DNA from 3 places in the Inquilinus sp. NPDC058860 genome. Region 2 is predicted to be linked to each of the others. Evidence: riboswitches for the same ligand, from Rfam matches in the RefSeq annotation. Region 2 holds a riboswitch; each other region holds the start of a gene.
What was found. Region 2 has a riboswitch for cobalamin ahead of cobU (bifunctional adenosylcobinamide kinase/adenosylcobinamide-phosphate guanylyltransferase). Riboswitches for the same ligand answer to the same signal wherever they lie in the genome.
Positions count from the first base shown of each region.

Region 1: it holds a riboswitch for cobalamin, as region 2 does, so the genes downstream of both, ACFW16_RS20735 (ABC transporter substrate-binding protein) here and cobU (bifunctional adenosylcobinamide kinase/adenosylcobinamide-phosphate guanylyltransferase) in region 2, are expected to answer to the same signal.
Region 3: it holds a riboswitch for cobalamin, as region 2 does, so the genes downstream of both, ACFW16_RS13305 (GNAT family N-acetyltransferase) here and cobU (bifunctional adenosylcobinamide kinase/adenosylcobinamide-phosphate guanylyltransferase) in region 2, are expected to answer to the same signal.

Region 1 covers NZ_JBHYMS010000031.1:6,927-12,851, reverse strand. The annotation lists gene ACFW16_RS20750 (hypothetical protein) at 1-230, shown strand, start outside; gene ACFW16_RS20745 (restriction endonuclease) at 238-1,176, shown strand; gene ACFW16_RS20740 (hypothetical protein) at 1,255-1,977, shown strand; cobalamin riboswitch at 2,200-2,431, shown strand; gene ACFW16_RS20735 (ABC transporter substrate-binding protein) at 2,464-3,504, shown strand; gene ACFW16_RS20730 (FecCD family ABC transporter permease) at 3,501-4,535, shown strand; gene ACFW16_RS20725 (ABC transporter ATP-binding protein) at 4,532-5,296, shown strand; gene rpsD (30S ribosomal protein S4) at 5,440-5,925, shown strand, end outside.
Region 2 covers NZ_JBHYMS010000038.1:18,093-24,017, forward strand. The annotation lists gene ACFW16_RS23295 (ABC transporter permease) at 1-556, shown strand, start outside; gene ACFW16_RS23300 (acyl-CoA desaturase) at 633-1,814, shown strand; cobalamin riboswitch at 1,856-2,068, shown strand; gene cobU (bifunctional adenosylcobinamide kinase/adenosylcobinamide-phosphate guanylyltransferase) at 2,186-2,710, shown strand; gene cobW (cobalamin biosynthesis protein CobW) at 2,720-3,748, shown strand; gene cobN (cobaltochelatase subunit CobN) at 3,748-5,925, shown strand, end outside.
Region 3 covers NZ_JBHYMS010000016.1:8,067-13,991, forward strand. The annotation lists gene rimM (ribosome maturation factor RimM) at 1-24, opposite strand, end outside; gene rpsP (30S ribosomal protein S16) at 82-450, opposite strand; gene ACFW16_RS13295 (VOC family protein) at 493-888, opposite strand; gene ffh (signal recognition particle protein) at 902-2,299, opposite strand; gene ACFW16_RS13305 (GNAT family N-acetyltransferase) at 2,468-3,055, opposite strand; cobalamin riboswitch at 3,149-3,360, opposite strand; gene dapF (diaminopimelate epimerase) at 3,455-4,303, shown strand; gene ACFW16_RS13315 (hypothetical protein) at 4,379-5,524, opposite strand; gene ACFW16_RS13320 (thiamine phosphate synthase) at 5,587-5,925, opposite strand, start outside.

The sequences.
Region 1 (5,925 bases), on a different contig from region 2:
CTGCCTTCGTCCGGATCGACCGCCTGGCCGCGGAGGCGGAGGGCGCCCGCAAGCTGCTCGATCGGCTGGACCAGGCGGTGCTGGCCAAGGCGTTCCGGGGAGAGCTGGTGCCGCAGGACTCGGCGGATGAGCCGGCCTTGGTCCTGCTTGACCGCATCCGCGCCGAGCGGGCGGCGAAGGGCGCCGTGACCAAGGGGCGGCGCGGCCGGCCGCGCAAGGCAATGGCGTGAGGCGACGATGGCGATCCCCGACTACCAGACCCTGATGCTGCCGGTCCTGCGGCACGCCGCGCTGGGCGAGACCCGCGTGCCCGATCTCGAGGATCGGATCGCCGACGAATTCGGCTTGGCCGCGGAGGAGCGGGACCAGCTTTTGCCCAGCGGCCGGCAGAAGATCCTGAGCAACCGGATCCACTGGGCGAAGTTCTACATGGGCAAGGCCGGGCTGATCGATTCGCCCCGCCGCGGCCGCTTCGTCGCCAGCGAGGCCGGGCGCGCCCTGCTCGCGCGCAATCCGGAGCGGATCGATGTAGAGCTCCTGCAGCAGTACCCGAGCTTCCGGGACTTCTATCGCGGCGGTGCAGAGGCGGGCGCTGAAGCTGGCTTGACCCCCGAAGCCTCTTTGGCGGTCTCCGAGCCGACGGCCACGACCACGCCGGAAGAGCAGATCGAGGCCGCCCATCTCGCCCTGCAGGCGGCGCTGCGCGACGAGTTGCTGCAGCGCATCCTGCAGAACAGCCGTAGTTTCTTCGAGCAGGTGATCGTCGATCTCCTGGTCGCGATGGGCTATGGCGGCTCGCATCGCAACGCCGCCACCCGGCTGGGCCGCAGCGGCGACGGTGGCATCGACGGTGAGATCAACGAGGACCGGCTGGGGCTGGACCGCATCTACGTCCAGGCCAAGCGCTATGCCGAGGGCATCACCGTCGGCCGGCCCGACGTCCAGGCCTTCGTCGGCAGCCTCGTCGGGCGCGGCGCGACCAAGGGCGTCTTCGTCACCACCTCCGGCTTCAGCCAGCAGGCGAAAGACTTCGTCCAGCACCTCTCGCAGAGGGTGATCCTGATCGACGGCCAGCGCCTCGCAGACCTGATGATCGAGCACGATGTCGGCGTCCGCGTCAGCCGGGCGATCGAGTTCAAGCGGCTGGACGAGGACTTCTTCACCGAGGACGAGTGATTCCGCCGCCCGACGGGCGAGATGAGTTTGCGCAACGTCCTATTGCCTTAGCTCGCGATCATGTTCATGATACGTTCCATGAGCATGGCGCAGACCGATCGCGACGCGACCGAGGCCCGGCCGGCCGATCCCGACCTGAACTGGACGGGATGGGCGCTGGAGAAGCTGCGCGATGTGGTCGACATCGACATCCGGTCCAAGCGGATGACGCTGCAGCAGCAGTCGGTGACGCCGGCGGGGCGGGAGGCGGCGCCGGATTTCGCGCTGATGCAGTCGCGCCTGTCCCGCTCGATACGCCTGTCGATCGCCATGGCCGAGCGGGTCCGCGGCAAACACCTGCACCGCCGGGCCGCGGCCAAGGAGTCGGGGGCGCTGGAGCGCCGCCGCCGGCGGCGGGAGCAGGCGGTGCAGGCGGTGGTCGAGGCGGTCACGGCCGCCGAGGCGGCGGACCTCGCCGGGGTCGGCGGGACCGTCGATCCCGAGGCGACCGAACGCCTGCGGGCCGACGTGTGGGAGAGGCTGACCGAGGACGAGGTCCTGGACGTCCGCATCGACACGCTGCCGCCCGACGAATTCGTGCGGGAGGTCTGCCGCTGGCTCGGCCGCCGGCTGGACCCGAGCCGGCTGCCGCAGGGCTGGGACGACGTCCTTGAGGCCGATGACGATGCCTCCGGCAGTCCGCCCGGTGCGGAACCGGAATGCATTGCCGTGACTGAGGCCGGAGACGGCTGGCCTGAACGGCCGGACACGCTCGAAGACGGCCGCCCGCCGCCTGGGCTCCCGAAGCCGGACAGCAGCTGAGCGCCGTCGCCGGGTGCCATGTCGAGCTTACGGGTGTCTGGTCGAGGACTTTCGGGCGTAGGAGAGGAGAGGGTTTCAATTTCTATTGTCATCCTCGGGCTTGACCCGAGGATCCAGGGGCCACCCGGAGCGGCCTCGACATTTCTGGATGCCCAGGTCAAGCCCGGGCATGACAGAAAGGGATGTCCGATTCCCCTCGATTGACCGGCTCTCGGCCGTGCTGATACACATCGCGGCGACGGTTCCCATCCGGGATCAAAAGGGAACACGGTGGCGCCCCCCATCAAGTGCATGGGTGGGCGGAATCCGTGGCTGCCCCCGCAACTGTCAGCGGATCGCCGAGCGTCCTCGTGGTCCCTCGAGGGCCATGCCACTGCCCGCGGCGCGGGTGGGAAGGCCGATGCGAAGCCATGATCCGCGAGCCAGGAGACCTGCCGTCGCAGCGCAATCCGTTTCCCGGGCGGGGTGGCCCGGGCAGGAGGCATCATGGCGGCATTCCGGTCCTTTTCTTCGTGCGTTCTGGCGCGTGCCCTGGCCCTGGCCGGGCTTCTGGTCCTGTCGCCGGCGGCCTGGGCCGACCCGACGCAGTATCCGCTGACCATCCGCAACTGCGGCGTCGACGTCACCTTCGACCACGCCCCGAGGCGCGCCGTGTCGATCGGGCAGAGCAGCACCGAGATCCTGCTGTCGCTCGGCCTGGCCGACCGCATCGTCGGCACCGCCGTCTGGTTCGGCCCGGTGCTGCCGGCCTATGAGGCGGCGAACGCGAAGATCCCGCGCCTGGCCGACAACGACCCCAGCTTCGAATCCGTGGTCGGGACCGAGCCGGAGCTGGTGACGGCCCAGTTCGAATGGCATGTCGGGCCGAAGGGCTCGGTCGGCACGCGCGAGCAGTTCGCCGGCCTCGGCATCCCGACCTACATCTCGCCGGCCGATTGCGTCGCGAAGGACAATTCCGGCGGCGGCGACGGCGTGCGCAGGCAGCTCTTCACCATGGACCTCGTCTATCGGGAGATCCGCGACCTGGCCCGGATCTTCGACATGTCCGACCGGGGCGAGGCGCTGGTCGCCGAGCTGCGGCAGCGTGAGGCCGCGGCCATCGCCTCGGTGGCCGGCCGGCAGGCGGGCGGCGTGCCGGTGGTGTTCTGGTTCTCCAGCAAGGAGGTCGCGGGCGAGGCGTTCGTCGCCGGCAGGAACGGCGTGCCGGCCTGGATCCTGCGGCAGCTCGGCGCCCGCAACGTCATCACCACGGAGGAGGAGTGGCCGCTGGTGAGCTGGGAGCGCATCGCCGCCGCCGACCCCGCGATCATCGTGCTGGGGCAGATGAGCCGCCGCCGCTACCCGGCCGACGACATCGCGGCGAAGCTCGGCTTCCTCGCCGGCGATCCCGTGGCCAGCCGGCTGCAGGCGGTCAGGGACAAGCATTTCGTGGTGATGGACGTGCAGGCGATGCAGCCCTCGATCCGCGCCGTCGACGGCATCGAGGCGCTGGCCCGCGGCATCAAGAGCTTCGGGCTCGGGGGATGAGGCCGCTCCTCGATGGCGGCTGGGGCGTCCGCGCCCTGCTGGCCGCGCTGTCCCTGGCGGCGCTGGTCGCGGCCATCGCGCTCGCCGTGTCGATCGGCGAGATGCGGATCCCCCTGGCCACCACGGTCCGGGTGCTGGCCAACGGGCTGCTCGGCGCCGGCTTCGCGGTCAGCCCGATCCAGGAAGGCGTGGTCTGGGACTACCGGCTCAGCCGCGCCCTGGTGGCGGCCTGCTGCGGCGCCGCGCTGGCCCTGTCCGGCGCGATCCTGCAGGCGCTGCTGCGCAACCCGCTGGCCGAGCCCTATGTCCTCGGCATCTCCGCCGGGGCGTCGACCGGCGCCGTCGCGGTGATGATCGCGGGGGTGGGCGGCGGCGCCCTCTCGCTGTCCGGCGGCGCCTTCATCGGCGCCGTCCTGGCCTTCGTCCTGGTGTCGCTGCTGGCGGCCGGGACCGGGGGCGGCACCGACCGCGTCATCCTGGCGGGCGTCGCCGGGTCGCAGCTGTTCAACGCCGTGACCTCGACCATCGTCACCACCTCGGCCAATGCCGAGCAGGCGCGCGGCGTGATGTTCTGGCTGCTCGGCAGCCTGGGCGGCGTGCGCTGGCCGGACGTCCAGGTCGCGGTCCCGGTCGCCGCGCTCGGCTTCGTCCTGTGCCTCCTGCACGCCCGCGCGCTCGACGCCTTCACCTTCGGGGCGGACGCCGCCGCCTCGCTCGGCATCGCCGTGACCCGGGTGCGGGTGGTGCTGTTCGCGGCCACCGCGGCGATGACGGCGACCATGGTCAGCATCGTCGGGTCAGTCGGCTTCGTCGGCCTCGTCATCCCCCACGCGGCGCGCTTCCTGGTCGGGCCCGGCCATGCCCGGCTGCTGCCCGCCTCGGCGATGATCGGCGCCGTCTTCATGGTGCTGGCCGACATCGTCTCGCGCATCATCATCCCGCAGCAGGTCCTGCCGATCGGCGTGGTCACCGCCCTGTTCGGCGCGCCGGCTTTCGCGCTGCTGCTCTATCGGGCGAGGCGGGCGGCATGACCATCGCGACGCAGGACGTGCGCTGGGCCGCCGGCGGCCGGATGATCGTCGACGGCGTCACGCTGGAGGCGGCGCCCGGCCGGATGCTGGGCCTGCTGGGTCCGAACGGCGCCGGCAAGTCGACCCTGCTGCGCCTGATCTGCCGCCTGCGGCGTGTGGAGAGCGGCGTGATCACCTTGGGCGGCGCCGATATCGCCGGCCTGCCGCGCGCGGCCATCGCCCGCCGCGTCGCCCTGGTCGAGCAGCAGGCGGCGACCGAGGCCCAGGTGACGGTGCTCGACATCGTCCGGCTCGGCCGCACGCCGCATCGCGGCCCCCTTTCGGCCTGGACCGGGCAGGACGACGCGGCGGTGGAGGAGGCGCTGCGCCGGGTCGGGCTCGCGGACAAGCGCGGCCAGCCCTGGCACACCTTGTCGGGCGGGGAGCGGCAGCGGGTGCAGATCGCCCGCGCCCTGGCCCAGACGCCGACCGAGCTCTTGCTGGACGAGCCGACCAACCATCTCGACGTGCAGCACCAGCTCGAGATCCTGGCGCTGGTCGGGCGGCTGCCGGCGACCAGCATCGTCGCGTTGCACGACCTCAACCTGGCCGCCATGTTCTGCGACGCCGTGGCGCTGCTGCGGGAGGGACGGGTGGTCTGCGCCGGCGCGCCGGAGGAGATCCTGACCGAGGCGCGGATCCGCGAGGTGTTCGGGGTGCGGGCCCATGTCGAACGGTCGCCGCATCACGGCCGGCCGCATATCCATTACCTGCCGGGCTGAAACCGGCTTCAGGCTTGACATCCGGCCCAGAATGGCGTTCTTCACCGCTTCCATTCCTGGGAACGCGGGTCCGGCGCATGAGCCGGCGCCCCGCCCTGCCTTTGGCGGGGCCTACCGGGACAACATGAGAGAGGATCGAGCGCGTGAGCAAGCGCCTGAATTCGAAGCACAAGATCGACCGCCGCCTCGGCGTCAACCTCTGGGGCCGTCCGAAGAGCCCGCTGAACAACCGCGAATACGGCCCGGGCCAGCACGGCCAGCGGCGCAAGAAGCCGACCGATTTCGGCACGCAGCTGATGTCCAAGCAGAAGCTGAAGGGCTACTACGGCAACATCGGCGAGAAGCAGTTCCGCCGCCTGTTCGAGGAGGCCGTGCGCCGCAAGGGCGACACCGGCGAGAACCTGATCGGTCTCTTGGAGCGCCGCCTGGACACCGTCGTGTACCGGATGAAGTTCGTCCCGACCGTGTTCGCCGCCCGCCAGATCGTCAACCACGGCCATGTGCTGGTGAACGGCAAGCGCCTCAACATCGCGTCCTACCAGGTCAAGGACAGCGACGTGATCGAGATCAAGCAGAAGTCGCGTGAGCTGCCGGTGATCCTGGCCGCGATCTCGTCCTCCGAGCGCGAC
Region 2 (5,925 bases):
GGTGCGCGGCCAGATCGCCTATGCCGTGCCGCCGATCCTCGTCACCCTCGGGTCGGGGTCGATCGGCGGCATCCCCTGGATCGTGATCGTGGCCGGGATCACGCTGCTGGTCGCGCATCTGGTGCTGACCTATACGCGCTTCGGCCGCTACGTCTACATGGTCGGCGGCAACCGCGAGGCGGCGGAGTTCTCCGGCGTCAACGTCCGGGTCATCATCGGCGCGGTGCTGGTGATCTCGGCGGTCTGCTCCGGCCTCGCCGGCATGCTCGGCGTGGCCTATTTCGGCAGCGCCCAGCAGAACGAGTTCGACACCTTCCTGCTCGATGCCATCGCCGCGGTGGTGGTCGGCGGCACCAGCCTGTTCGGCGGCCGCGGCGGCATCGGCAACACCATCATCGGCGTCTTGATCCTGGGCGTGCTGAACAACGGCCTGGACCATGTCGACATCGACAGCTTCCTGAAGATCCTGATCCGCGGCCTGATCCTGCTGGCGGCCCTGGTGATCAACGTCTACGCTCAGCGCCTGCGGACGGTGCGCGGCGCTACGCCCGCTTGACGGCGTCGCGCCGATCCCTATCTAGGGGACGCCCGGCGCCCTTTCGTCGAGGTCGATGCACCAGAGACGAGCATAGATGACGGAGCCCATGGCCACCTCGCAGACCGGCCCGGCCGCGCCTACGGACGACCACGAGGACATCCTGTATCCGGAGGCGGGCCCGTTCGTCCTGCTCCATCTCGCCAGCTTCGCGGCGATCTGGACCGGCGTCACCTGGCAGTCCGTCGTGATCTGCGTGGTCCTGTATTTCCTGCGCATCTTCGCGATCGGGGCCGGCTACCACCGCTACTTCGCCCATCGCGCCTATTCCACAGGCCGGGTCTTCCAGTTCATCCTGGCCTTCCTGTCGCAGAGCACGGCGCAGAAGAGCACGCTGTGGTGGGCCGCCAAGCACCGGCACCACCACCTGCATTCCGACACCGAGCATGACGTGCACTCCCCCCGGCACCGAGGCTTCGTCTACGCCCATCTCGGCTGGATCTTCTCGACCCGCCACCGCACGACGGATCTGAGCAAGATCGCCGATTTCACGCGCTACCCCGAGCTGATGCTGCTGCACAAATACGAGCTGACGCCGGCCGTCATCCTGGCCGCGATCACCTTCCTGATCGGCGGCTGGCCCGGGCTGGTGGTCGGCTTCGTCTGGAGCACGGTGCTGGTCTATCACGGCACCTTCTGCATCAACTCGCTGGCCCATGTGCATGGCCGCAAGCGCTACGTCACCGGCGACGATTCCCGCAACAACTGGCTGCTCGCCCTGATGACCATGGGCGAGGGCTGGCACAACAACCACCACGCCTATCAGAGCAGCGTGCGCCAGGGCTTCCGGTGGTGGGAGGTCGACCCGACCTTCTACATCCTCAAGGCCCTGTCCTGGTGCGGCGTGGTCTGGAACCTGAAAACCCCGCCCGAGGCCGTGCTGCGCAACGAGCAGCGGCTCGGCACCAAGATCATCGAGCGCGCGGCGGCCGAACTGGCGGCGACCTTCCCGGTCGAGCGGATCGCGGCGGCGCTGCACGAGGCGCGGGCCCACGCCCATGCGCCGACCCTGGCCGACATCCGCGACGCCCTGGCGACCGCGCAGCACAAGACCGTGGATCTGCTGGCCAAGGCGCATGTCCCGGGCTTCCCGACGCGGGACGAGATCCGCCTGCGCGCGACCGCGATGTTCGCCAAGACCCGGTCGATGGAGGACATCGTCGAGCGCGCCCATCGCCTGATCCTGGAAGCCCTCAGCAAGCGCCTGGCCGCGGCCTGAGCCGCGGCGCCGATTGACCGCCCGTCCCACGCCGCCTACTGTGCCGCCATCGCGCAACCGGTTCCCCGAAGGCGGACGCCAGAGGGGTGAAAAGGGAACGCGGGATGGTCTTGTCCTTTCAGGCCTGATCCGCGGCTGCCCCCGCAACTGTAGGCGGCGAGCCCACCTCCGACAGCCACTGGCCGATGGCCGGGAAGGCGGAGGCAGGCGACGACCCGCGAGCCAGGAGACCTGCCGGCGAGGCGATGCGTGCGAACCGCCGGGCGGGGTGAACCGGTGGCGCGGGATGCGCGGCGCCTTCGGTGCCGTCTCCGGCGTCCAAGCCCTGTCCGGCCGAGCGAGGGGCGAGGGCGTGTTGCATCGACCGACTGATGTCTGAGCTGCCGGCGGCGACGCTGGTGCTGGGCGGCGCCCGGTCGGGCAAGAGCCGCCATGCCGAGGCGCTGGTCGAGAGCCAGCCCGGCGACTGCCTCTATCTCGCCACCGCCGAGGCCTGGGATGCCGAGATGGTGGAGCGGATCTCCCGCCACCAGACGCAGCGCGGCTCGCGCTGGCGCACGGTCGAGGCGCCGCTGGAGCTGGTCGCGACCCTCGGCCAGGTGGCGGGCCCGGGCCGTGCCGTGCTGGTCGACTGCCTGACCCTTTGGCTGTCCAATCTCATGCATGCCGACCGCGACATCGCCGCCGAGACCGACCGGCTGGTGCGCTGGCTCGCGGCCCCGCCCGGCCCGGTGGTGCTGGTGTCGAACGAGGTCGGGCTCGGCATCGTCCCCGACAACGCCCTGGCCCGCGCCTTCCGCGACCATGCCGGGCGCCTGCACCAGGCCGTGGCCGCCGTCGTGCCCGCCGTCGTCTTCGTCGCCGCCGGCCTTCCCCTGACCCTGAAATCCGCCTGAGGACCCCGCATGCCCGCCAAGATCCCCGCGACCGTCGTCACCGGCTTCCTCGGCGCCGGCAAGACCACGCTGATCCGCCACCTGCTGCAGACCGCGAACGGCCGCCGGCTGGCGCTGATCATCAACGAGTTCGGCGATGTCGGCGTGGACGGCGACCTGCTGCGCAGCTGCGGCGACGCGACCTGCCGCGAGGAGGATGTGGTCGAGCTGGCCAATGGCTGCATCTGCTGCACCGTGGCCGACGACTTCATCCCGACCATCGAGAAGCTGCTGAACCGCGCCGACCCGCCGGAGCATATCGTGATCGAGACCAGCGGCCTGGCCCTGCCCAAGCCCCTGGTCAAGGCCTTCGGCTGGCCGGAGATCCGCACCCGGGTGACGGTCGACGGCGTCATCACCGTGATCGACGGCGCCGCCATGTCCGAAGGCCGCTTCGCTCCGGACGAGGCGGCCCTGGCGGCCCAGCGCGCAGCTGACGAGGCGCTGGACCATGACAGCCCGCTGGAGGAGCTGTTCGAGGACCAGCTCGCCTGCGCCGACATGGTGATCCTGAACAAGACCGATCTGCTGGACGAGGCCGGACTGGCGACGGTGTCGTCCGACCTCGCGTCCCAGCTGCGGCCGGGTGTGAAGGTGGTCAAGGCCCGGCACGGCGCCATCGACGCCGCGGTGCTGCTGGGCCTCGGCGCCGCGGCCGAGGACGACCTGGCGGCGCGCCCCTCGCATCACGATGCGGAGGAGGAGCACGACCACGACGATTTCGAGAGCTTCCATGTCGACCTCGGCGTGGTGTCCGACCCGGACGCCCTGGCGCGCAAGCTGAAGCCGGTGATCGAGGCGCACGACATCCTGCGGCTGAAGGGCTTCGCCGAGGTCGCGGGCAAGCCGATGCGCCTGGTGGTGCAGGCAGTGGGCGGCCGTATCCAGCACTATTACGACCGCGCCTGGCGGACCGAGGAGCCGCGCGGCACCACCCTGGTGGTGATCGGCGAGCGCGGCTTGGACCGCGCCGCCATCACCGCCGCGCTGGCGGCTTGATGCATCTCCTCGCCGCCAGGCCGGGCAGCATCGCCGACGGGTCGGAGGCGGTCGATCTGGGCCAGAGCCCGGGCGATATCGTCGTCCTGACCGCGGCGGACACCGAACTCGCCTGCCTGTCGGCGGCGCGGGCCGGTCTCGGCGAGGATTTTCCCCGGCTGCGCCTGGCCAACCTGCTGCAGCTCGGCCACAACCTGTCGGTCGACACCTATGTCGACGACGTGGTGGGCCGGGCGAAGCTGGTGGTCGTGCGCCTGCTGGGCGGGGCAGGGTACTGGCGCTACGGCATCGAGCAGGTGCACGCCGCCTGCCGGCGCGAGGGCATCGCGCTGGCCGTGCTGCCGGGCGACGACAAGCCCGACGCCGATCTCGACAGCCTCTCGACCCTGCCGGCGGAGGCGAGGGGACGGCTGTGGCGCTATCTGGTCGAGGGCGGCATCGAGAACGCCCGCAGCTTCCTGGCCTATGCCGCCACCCTGGCCGGCCACGATTTGCCCTGGGCCGAGCCCCGGCCGCTGCTGCGGGCGGGGCTGTACTGGCCGGACCTGCGCCATCCGTCGTTTGCGGAGATCGCCGGGCGGTGGCAGGACGGTGCCCCCGTCATCGGCCTGGTATTCTATCGCGCCCTGGTGCAGGCCGGGAACCTGGCGCCGGTCGACGCGCTGGCGGCGGCGCTGCGGCGGCGCGGGCTGAACCCGCTGCCGGTCTTCGTCTCCAGCCTCAAGGATGCGGTCTCGGCCGAGCTGATAACCGATGCCTTCGCCCGTCACCCGCCTTCGGTGATCCTGAACGCCACCAGCTTCGCCGTGTCCAGCCCCGGCGGGCCAGCCCAGCCGACGCCGTTCGACGCGGCGGACTGCCCGGTGCTGCAGGTGGTGTTCGCCGGCGGCGGCGAGGCGGCCTGGCGCGACGGCACGCGCGGCCTGTCGGCCCAGGATCTGGCGATGAACGTCGCCCTGACCGAGATCGACGGCCGGGTGCTGACCCGCGCCGTGTCTTTCAAGTCGGAAGCACGCTGGGACAAGGTGACCGAATGCACCGTGGTGTCCTACCGCCCGGTACCGGACCGGATCGGCTTCACCGCCGACCTCGCCGCCGCCTGGGCCGAGCTGCGCCGCACGCCGCCGGCCGGGCGCAAGGTCGCGCTGGTGCTGGCCAACTATCCGAACCGCGACGGAAGGCTCGGCAACGGCGTCGGCCTCGACACCCCGGCCGGAACCGTCGAGGTGCTGTGCGCCCTGGCCGCCGCCGGCTATGCCATCGAGGATCTGCCCGAGGATGCGGCGGCGCTGATGGCCCGGGTGACTGCCGGGCCGACCAATGCGCTGGAGTCCCGTGCCGACCGGGCCGGTGGCGAGGCCTATCCGCTGGCCGATTACCGCGCCTATTTCGACAGCCTACCCGAGGCCGTTCGCACCGTGGTGACGACCCGCTGGGGCGCGCCGGAAGCCGATCCCTTCGTCGAGGGCGGCGCCTTCCGCCTGGCCGTGCACCGCTTCGGCCATGTCGTCATTGGCGTGCAGCCGGCGCGCGGCTACAACATCGACCCGCAAGCCACCTATCACGATCCCGACCTGGTGCCGCCGCACGGCTACTTGGCCTTCTACGCCTGGCTGCGGCGGGGCTTCGGCGCCCAGGCGATCGTCCATATGGGCAAGCACGGCAACCTGGAATGGCTGCCGGGCAAGGCGCTGGCGCTGTCGCAGGATTGCTTCCCGGAGGCCGCCTTCGGCCCCGTGCCGCATCTCTACCCCTTCATCGTCAACGACCCGGGCGAGGGCACCCAGGCCAAGCGCCGCGCCGCCGCCGTGATCATCGACCACCTGACGCCGCCGCTGACCCGGGCCGAGAGCTACGGCCCGCTGAAGGACCTCGAGGCGCTGGTCGACGAGTATTACGAGGCCGCCGGCATGGACCCGCGCCGGCTCAAGCATCTGCGCGACCGCATCCTCGATCTCGCCCGGTCGACCGGGCTGGACCGCGATTGCGGCGTGGCGGCGGATGCCGATTCCGACTCCGCCCTGGCGCAGATCGACAACCATCTCTGCGAGCTGAAGGAGATGCAGATCCGGGACGGGCTGCACATCTTCGGCCGCTCGCCGCAGGGCGACCAGCGCACCGACCTGCTGGTGGCGCTGACCCGGGTGCCGCGCGGGGCGGGGCAGGCCGGCGACGCC
Region 3 (5,925 bases), on a different contig from region 2:
GCAGACCTTGGAGGATGGAGCCATGGGGAAGAATCCGGCCGGCGCCCCTCACCCCGTGCGGGGCAAGGGCGCCCGGTCGGATCAGGCCTCGGCCGGAGCCTCGGCGGCCTTGGCGGCGGCCTCGGCCGCAGCCTTGGCGCGCTCCTGGGCCTTCGCCTTCGGCGCCGACTTCTTCGGCGTCTCGGGATAGGTCGGCATCGGCGCCAGCTCGGCCTGGCCGAGGAACTTGGCGACGCGATCCGTCGGCTGCGCGCCGACCGACAGCCAATGCTTGATGCGCTCGGCCTTCAGCACCAGGCGCTCCGGATGATCCTTCTCCAGCATCGGGTTGTAGGTGCCGACCTTCTCGATGAAGCGGCCGTCGCGCGGGCTGCGCGTGTCGGCGATCACAATCGAGTAGAACGGGCGCTTCTTGGCGCCGCCGCGGGTCAGGCGGATCTTGACGGACATTGCGGTACTCTCCTCAGGGTCAACTTGCTGTGTTGGGGAAGCTCAGGCGGCGTCGTGACAGACGATCTCGACGTGGTGGCCGTCGGGGTCGATCACATAGGCGCCGTAGTAGTTCGGGTGGTAATGCGGCCGCAGGCCCGGCGCACCGTTGTCGCGGCCGCCGGCGGCCAGCGCCGCCGCGTGGACGGCATCGACCGCCGCGCGGTCCGAGGCCCGGAAAGCCAGGTGCAGGCCAGGCATCGGGGTGGGGCGGTCCTCCCCCGGCTTGGCGATCCAGAAATGCCCGTTCCGGGCCGGCAACGGCTCGCCGTAGCCCACGGCGTCGTCGAAATCCCGGATGCGTCCGTAGCCGAGCGGCGCCAGAGCAGCGTCGTAGAAGGCGCGGCTGCGCGCCAGGTCGGCGACGCCGATGGAGACGTGATCGAACATCATGGTCATGACGATCCCCTCCTCACATCTTGAAGCCGGGCGGCAGCATGCCGGGCGGCAGCTTGGGCATGCCGCGCATCATCCCGGCCTTCCCCAGCTTCTTCATCCGCTTCATCATGTCGGCCATCTGCTGGTGCTGCTTCAGCAGCTTGTTCACGTCCTGCACCGAGGTGCCGGAGCCGGCGGCGATCCGCACCTTGCGCTTGGCGTGGATGATCTTGGGGTTCCGGCGCTCGATCGGCGTCATCGAGGAGATGATCGCCTCCTGCCGCTTGATCATCTTGTCGTCCATGCCGGCGGTCTTCATCTGGTCCTTGATCTTGCCGACGCCGGGCAGCATGCCCATCAGCCCCTGCAAGCCGCCCATCTTGCGCATCTGGCGCAGCTGCGAGGCCAGATCCTCGAGGTCGAACTCGCCCTTCTGGATCTTGGCCGCGAGCTTCTCGGCATCCGCCTTCTCGATCGTCTGCGCCGCGCGCTCGACCAGGCTGACGACGTCGCCCATGCCGAGGATGCGGTTGGCGATGCGGTCGGGATGGAACAGCTCCAGCGCGTCCATCTTCTCGCCCACGCCGATCAGCTTGATCGGCTGGCCGGTGACGGCGCGCATCGACAGGGCGGCGCCGCCGCGGCTGTCGCCGTCGACCCGGGTCAGGACGATGCCGGTGACGCCGACCCGCTCGTGGAAGGTGCGGGCGACGTTGACCGCGTCCTGGCCGGTCATGGCGTCGGCCACCAGCAGGGTCTCGGTCGGCTTCGTGGCGTCGCGGATCGCCACCACCTCGGCCATCAGCTCCTCGTCGATGGCGAGGCGGCCGGCGGTGTCGAGCAGGACGACGTCGAAGCCCTCGAGGCGGCCGCGCTCCATGGCGCGGCGGGCGATGGCCAGCGGCTCCTGCCCCGGGACGATAGGCAGGGTGGTGACGCCGATCTGCTCGCCCAGGATCTTCAGCTGCTCCTGCGCGGCCGGGCGCCGCGTGTCGAGCGACGCCATCAGGACCTTGCGGTTGTCGCGGTCCTTCAGGCGCAGGGCGAGCTTGCCGGTGGTGGTGGTCTTGCCCGAACCCTGCAGGCCGACCATCAGCACCGGCACCGGCGGCACGGCGATCAGGTTGATCGGGGTCGCGGCGTTGAGGTCCGGCGCCTCGCCGGGCGTGCCGCCCAGCATCTCGATCAGGCAGTCATGGACGATCTTGATGACCTGCTGGCCGGGGGTGACCGAGCGCAGCACCTCCGCCCCGACCGCGCGCTCGCGCGCCTTGTCGACGAAGTCCTTGACCACCGGCAGGGCGACATCGGCCTCGAGCAGCGCCACGCGCACCTCGCGCAGGGCGGCGCCGACATCGGCCTCCGTCAGCGCGCCGCGCTTGCGAAGCCGGTCGAAGATGTCGCCGAGACGGCCGCTCAGACCTTCGAACATGATCGCCCTTCGAATTCGCCCAACCCGAAACCGGGGACCCCAAACAGAAAAGCGCCAGTGCGCGACACTCGCGGACTGGCGGCACCCCATGGGGTCTCGCTGCGGGCCGATCCCGCAACGGTCGGTCTTCTAGGCGGATGGAGCCGCGGAGTCAATGCGGCGGAACGGCTACCCCGCCCCGCCGTCGCGGCGCAGCACCAGGATGAAGCCGTCCTCGCCCGGCAGGCCGCGGCCGGCCTCGGAGGGGACGGCGCCCTCGGCGGTCGACGGCGGCGGCTCGCTGCGGTCGAGGAACGCCTCCATGGAGGCGACCGGCCAGCGCCAGATCGTCTTGTTCTCCGGCGCCGCGCCGATGCCGGCATACAGCCGGTGGGCATCGGCATTGTCGGACGCCATCTCCCACCGCACCCGCATCGCCTGGGATACGGCGATATCGGCCAGGGCCCGCATCAGCTGCCGGCCGATGCCGCGGCCGCGCGCCCGCTCGCGGACATAGACGTCGTCGACCCGGATGAAGTCGCCCCCGGTCCAGACCGAATAGTCGATGATGTAGCTGACGTAGCCGACCACGCCGCTGCCGTCTTCGGCGATCAGGCCGCGGAAGCGCGGCGGCACCTCGGCCAGCGCCTCGTCGAGATCGGCGCGCTGCGCCGTCATCGCCGCCGGGTCGCCGGTGAACGCCGCCAGCTCGCGCAGCATGTCGAGCAGCATCGGCACATCCGCGGCCACCATCGGCCGCACGGTCAGATCGGACACCACAGCGTCTCCCGCCTTCGGCAGGGGGTCGCGGGAGGGAGCCGGCCGGACTCGCTGCCGCCCGACGCGCCGCCCGGGGACACCCCGCCCCGTCACACGCACAAATCCGACGGCAGGTCTCCTGGCTCGCGGGTCGCCGCCGCACGCCCCCTTCCCGGAATCAGCCGGTGGCTTCGGGCGCGGGCTCGCCGCCTACAGTTGCGGGGGCAGCGCCGGCCTTGCCCGCCATTCACTCGCTGAACGAAGGCGCACCGGCTTCCCTTTTCACCCCGGTCTCCCGGGGCACCGTCGGCCGCCATGCTAGCGGCCGGCCCTCGCCCTGTCGATCACGCAGGGCTCGGCCCTCGCACCGAGGGGCCGGTTGATGCCATATGAGAAGAGAGACCTTGGGAGCGGGCGATGGACGGGCTGCCGTTCTGGAAGATGCACGGGCTGGGCAACGACTTCGTGGTGCTGGACGCGCGCGAGCGGCCGATCACGATCCATCCTGACCAAGCGCGGCGCATCGCCGACCGGCACCGCGGCGTCGGCTTCGACCAGCTGCTGGTGATCGAGCCGACCGAGACCGCGGGCGCCGACGTGTTCATGCGCATCCTCAATGCCGACGGCACCGAATCGGGCGCCTGTGGCAACGGCACGCGCTGCGTCGCCGCGCTCGTGATGGCCGACACCGGTGCCGACAGGGCCGTGATCGAGACCCGCGGCGGCCTGCTGGAATGCCGCGGCGCCCCCCAGGGCGGCGTCACCGTCGACATGGGCCCGGCCCGGCTGGGCTGGCAGGAGATCCCGCTGGTGCATGAGGCCGACACGCTGCATCTGCCGGTGTCCTCCGGCGCGCTGTCGGACGGGGTCGGGGTGTCGATGGGCAACCCGCACGCCGTGTTCTTCGTGCCGGATGCCGAGAAGGTGCAGATCGACGGCGTCGGCCCGGTGCTGGAGCACGACCCGCTGTTCCCGGAGCGCGCCAATATCGGCGTGGTCCAGATGCTGGCCCGCGACCGGCTGCGCTATCGGGTGTGGGAGCGCGGCGTCGGCGTCACCCAGGCCTGCGGCAGCGGCGCCTGCGCCGCCGCCGTGGCCGCCGTGCGCCGCGGCCTGGCCGAGCGCACCGCCTGGGTCGAGCTGGACGGCGGCACGCTGCTGATCGAGTGGCGCGAGAGCGACGGCCATGTGCTGATGACCGGCCCGGCCGAGACCAGCTTCGCCGGCATCCTGTCGCGCGGCCTGCTGGACGGGCAAGCCGCGTAGGTTGGGTTCGCGACCGCGAACCCAACAGGGACCGAGCAAACGGCGGGATGTTGGGTTCGCCCCGGCGAACCCAACCTACGGCAGCGAACGGGCGGCGAGGCAGGCCCGGCACCCCCACCACAGGGCATAGATCAGGCCGAGCAGCAGCAGACGCAGCCAGTACGCCAGGGCGAAGACGAAGCCGATCGCACCGAACAGGACGGTGGCGGTCAGGTCGGCCAGCCGCCGCGACCAGCGGATGGTCGCCTTCACCGTGGTCAGCGCGCCTCGCTTCAGCACCTTGAACACGGCCAGGGTGCGGTCGCCCATCACCGCCGACACCTCGTCCACGCGCCGCAACTCCGGCACGTCGTCGACATAGCGCAGCAGCTCGACCGACTGCGCCGGGCCGACCCGGTCGGCGATCCGGCCGGCGGCGCCGACGGCCTCGTCCAGCCCGTCCAGGCGGTCGCGGCGGATCGCGGCGGCGAAGACGGCGCCGGGCCGCATCACCGTGTCCTGCCATCCGGCCTCCCGCACCTGCCGGCGCAGGGCCGGGAAATCGACCACATCGGCGACCATCCGGCCGAGGCGTTCGGCGAAGCGTGCTGACAGCCTGCCCGTCCGCCGGGCGATCTTGAACACCGACACCGCGCCGCGCGGCAGGGCCGCGGCCCCGCCGGAGCCCCAGGTCGCCGCGGTCAGGGTCAGCCCGATGCCCGACAGGCCCAGCGCCAGCTCGTCCACCGGCTCGCCGCTGCCGAAATGCCAGAGCTCGCGGCCGATGTCGCGCAGGTCGCCGACGAAGGTCATGTCGGCGGCGAAGGCGCCGGCCAGGCCGGAAAGGCCGCTTCCCTCCCCGGTCACGGCGCCGGCGACCGCCTGCCGCGCAGCCCGGGCCGTGGTGCTGGCCGTGGTGGTCTCGTCCTCGTATCGCGCCCGCCATTCAGGCTTGAACGGGGTGTCCGTCATCTCGGCCACCTTCAGCCAGACCGCGGCCTCGTCGATGTCGTCATCGGCGAAGGCCCTGGCGAGCTCGGCGTCGATCTGCTCCGGCGAGGTCCCGGCCCGGGTCCAGGCGGTCAGCGTGGCCTCGACCTCCTGCGCCTCCGGCATCCGGGCCAGCTCGGCCTGGACGAGCTCGACCAGCGGGCCGGCGGCGCGCAGGGCGAGGACCAGCCCGATCAGCCCCGGGACCGTGATCACGACGAATTCCAGGACGCGCAGCGGCCGCAGCTTCATGGAGGCGGGGTTCTCATCCGGCCCCGACCTATAGCATGGCGGGCGGCGCTCCCGACAGGCGGTCAGGCCTGGCCGGCGCCGAGCGCCGCGAGATGCGCGCGGATCGCGGCCGTGGGATCGCCGGCCCGCATCACCCCGCCCATCACCGCGGCGCCGGCGAAGCCGGCAGCCATCAGGCCGGGCAGCAGATCGGGCTCGAGCCCGCCGAGGGCGATCACCCGGCCGGGATGGCGGCGGGCGATCGCGCCGGCCTCGGCCAGGGACAGGGTCGGCTCGTAGCCCGGCTTGCTCGCGGTCGGCGCCAGCGGCCCGAGCGTGACGTAGTCGGCCCCGGCCGCGATGGCGGCGTCGACCTCGTCCCCGGAATGGCAGGACACGCCGATCAGGGCTGCGGGCCCGAG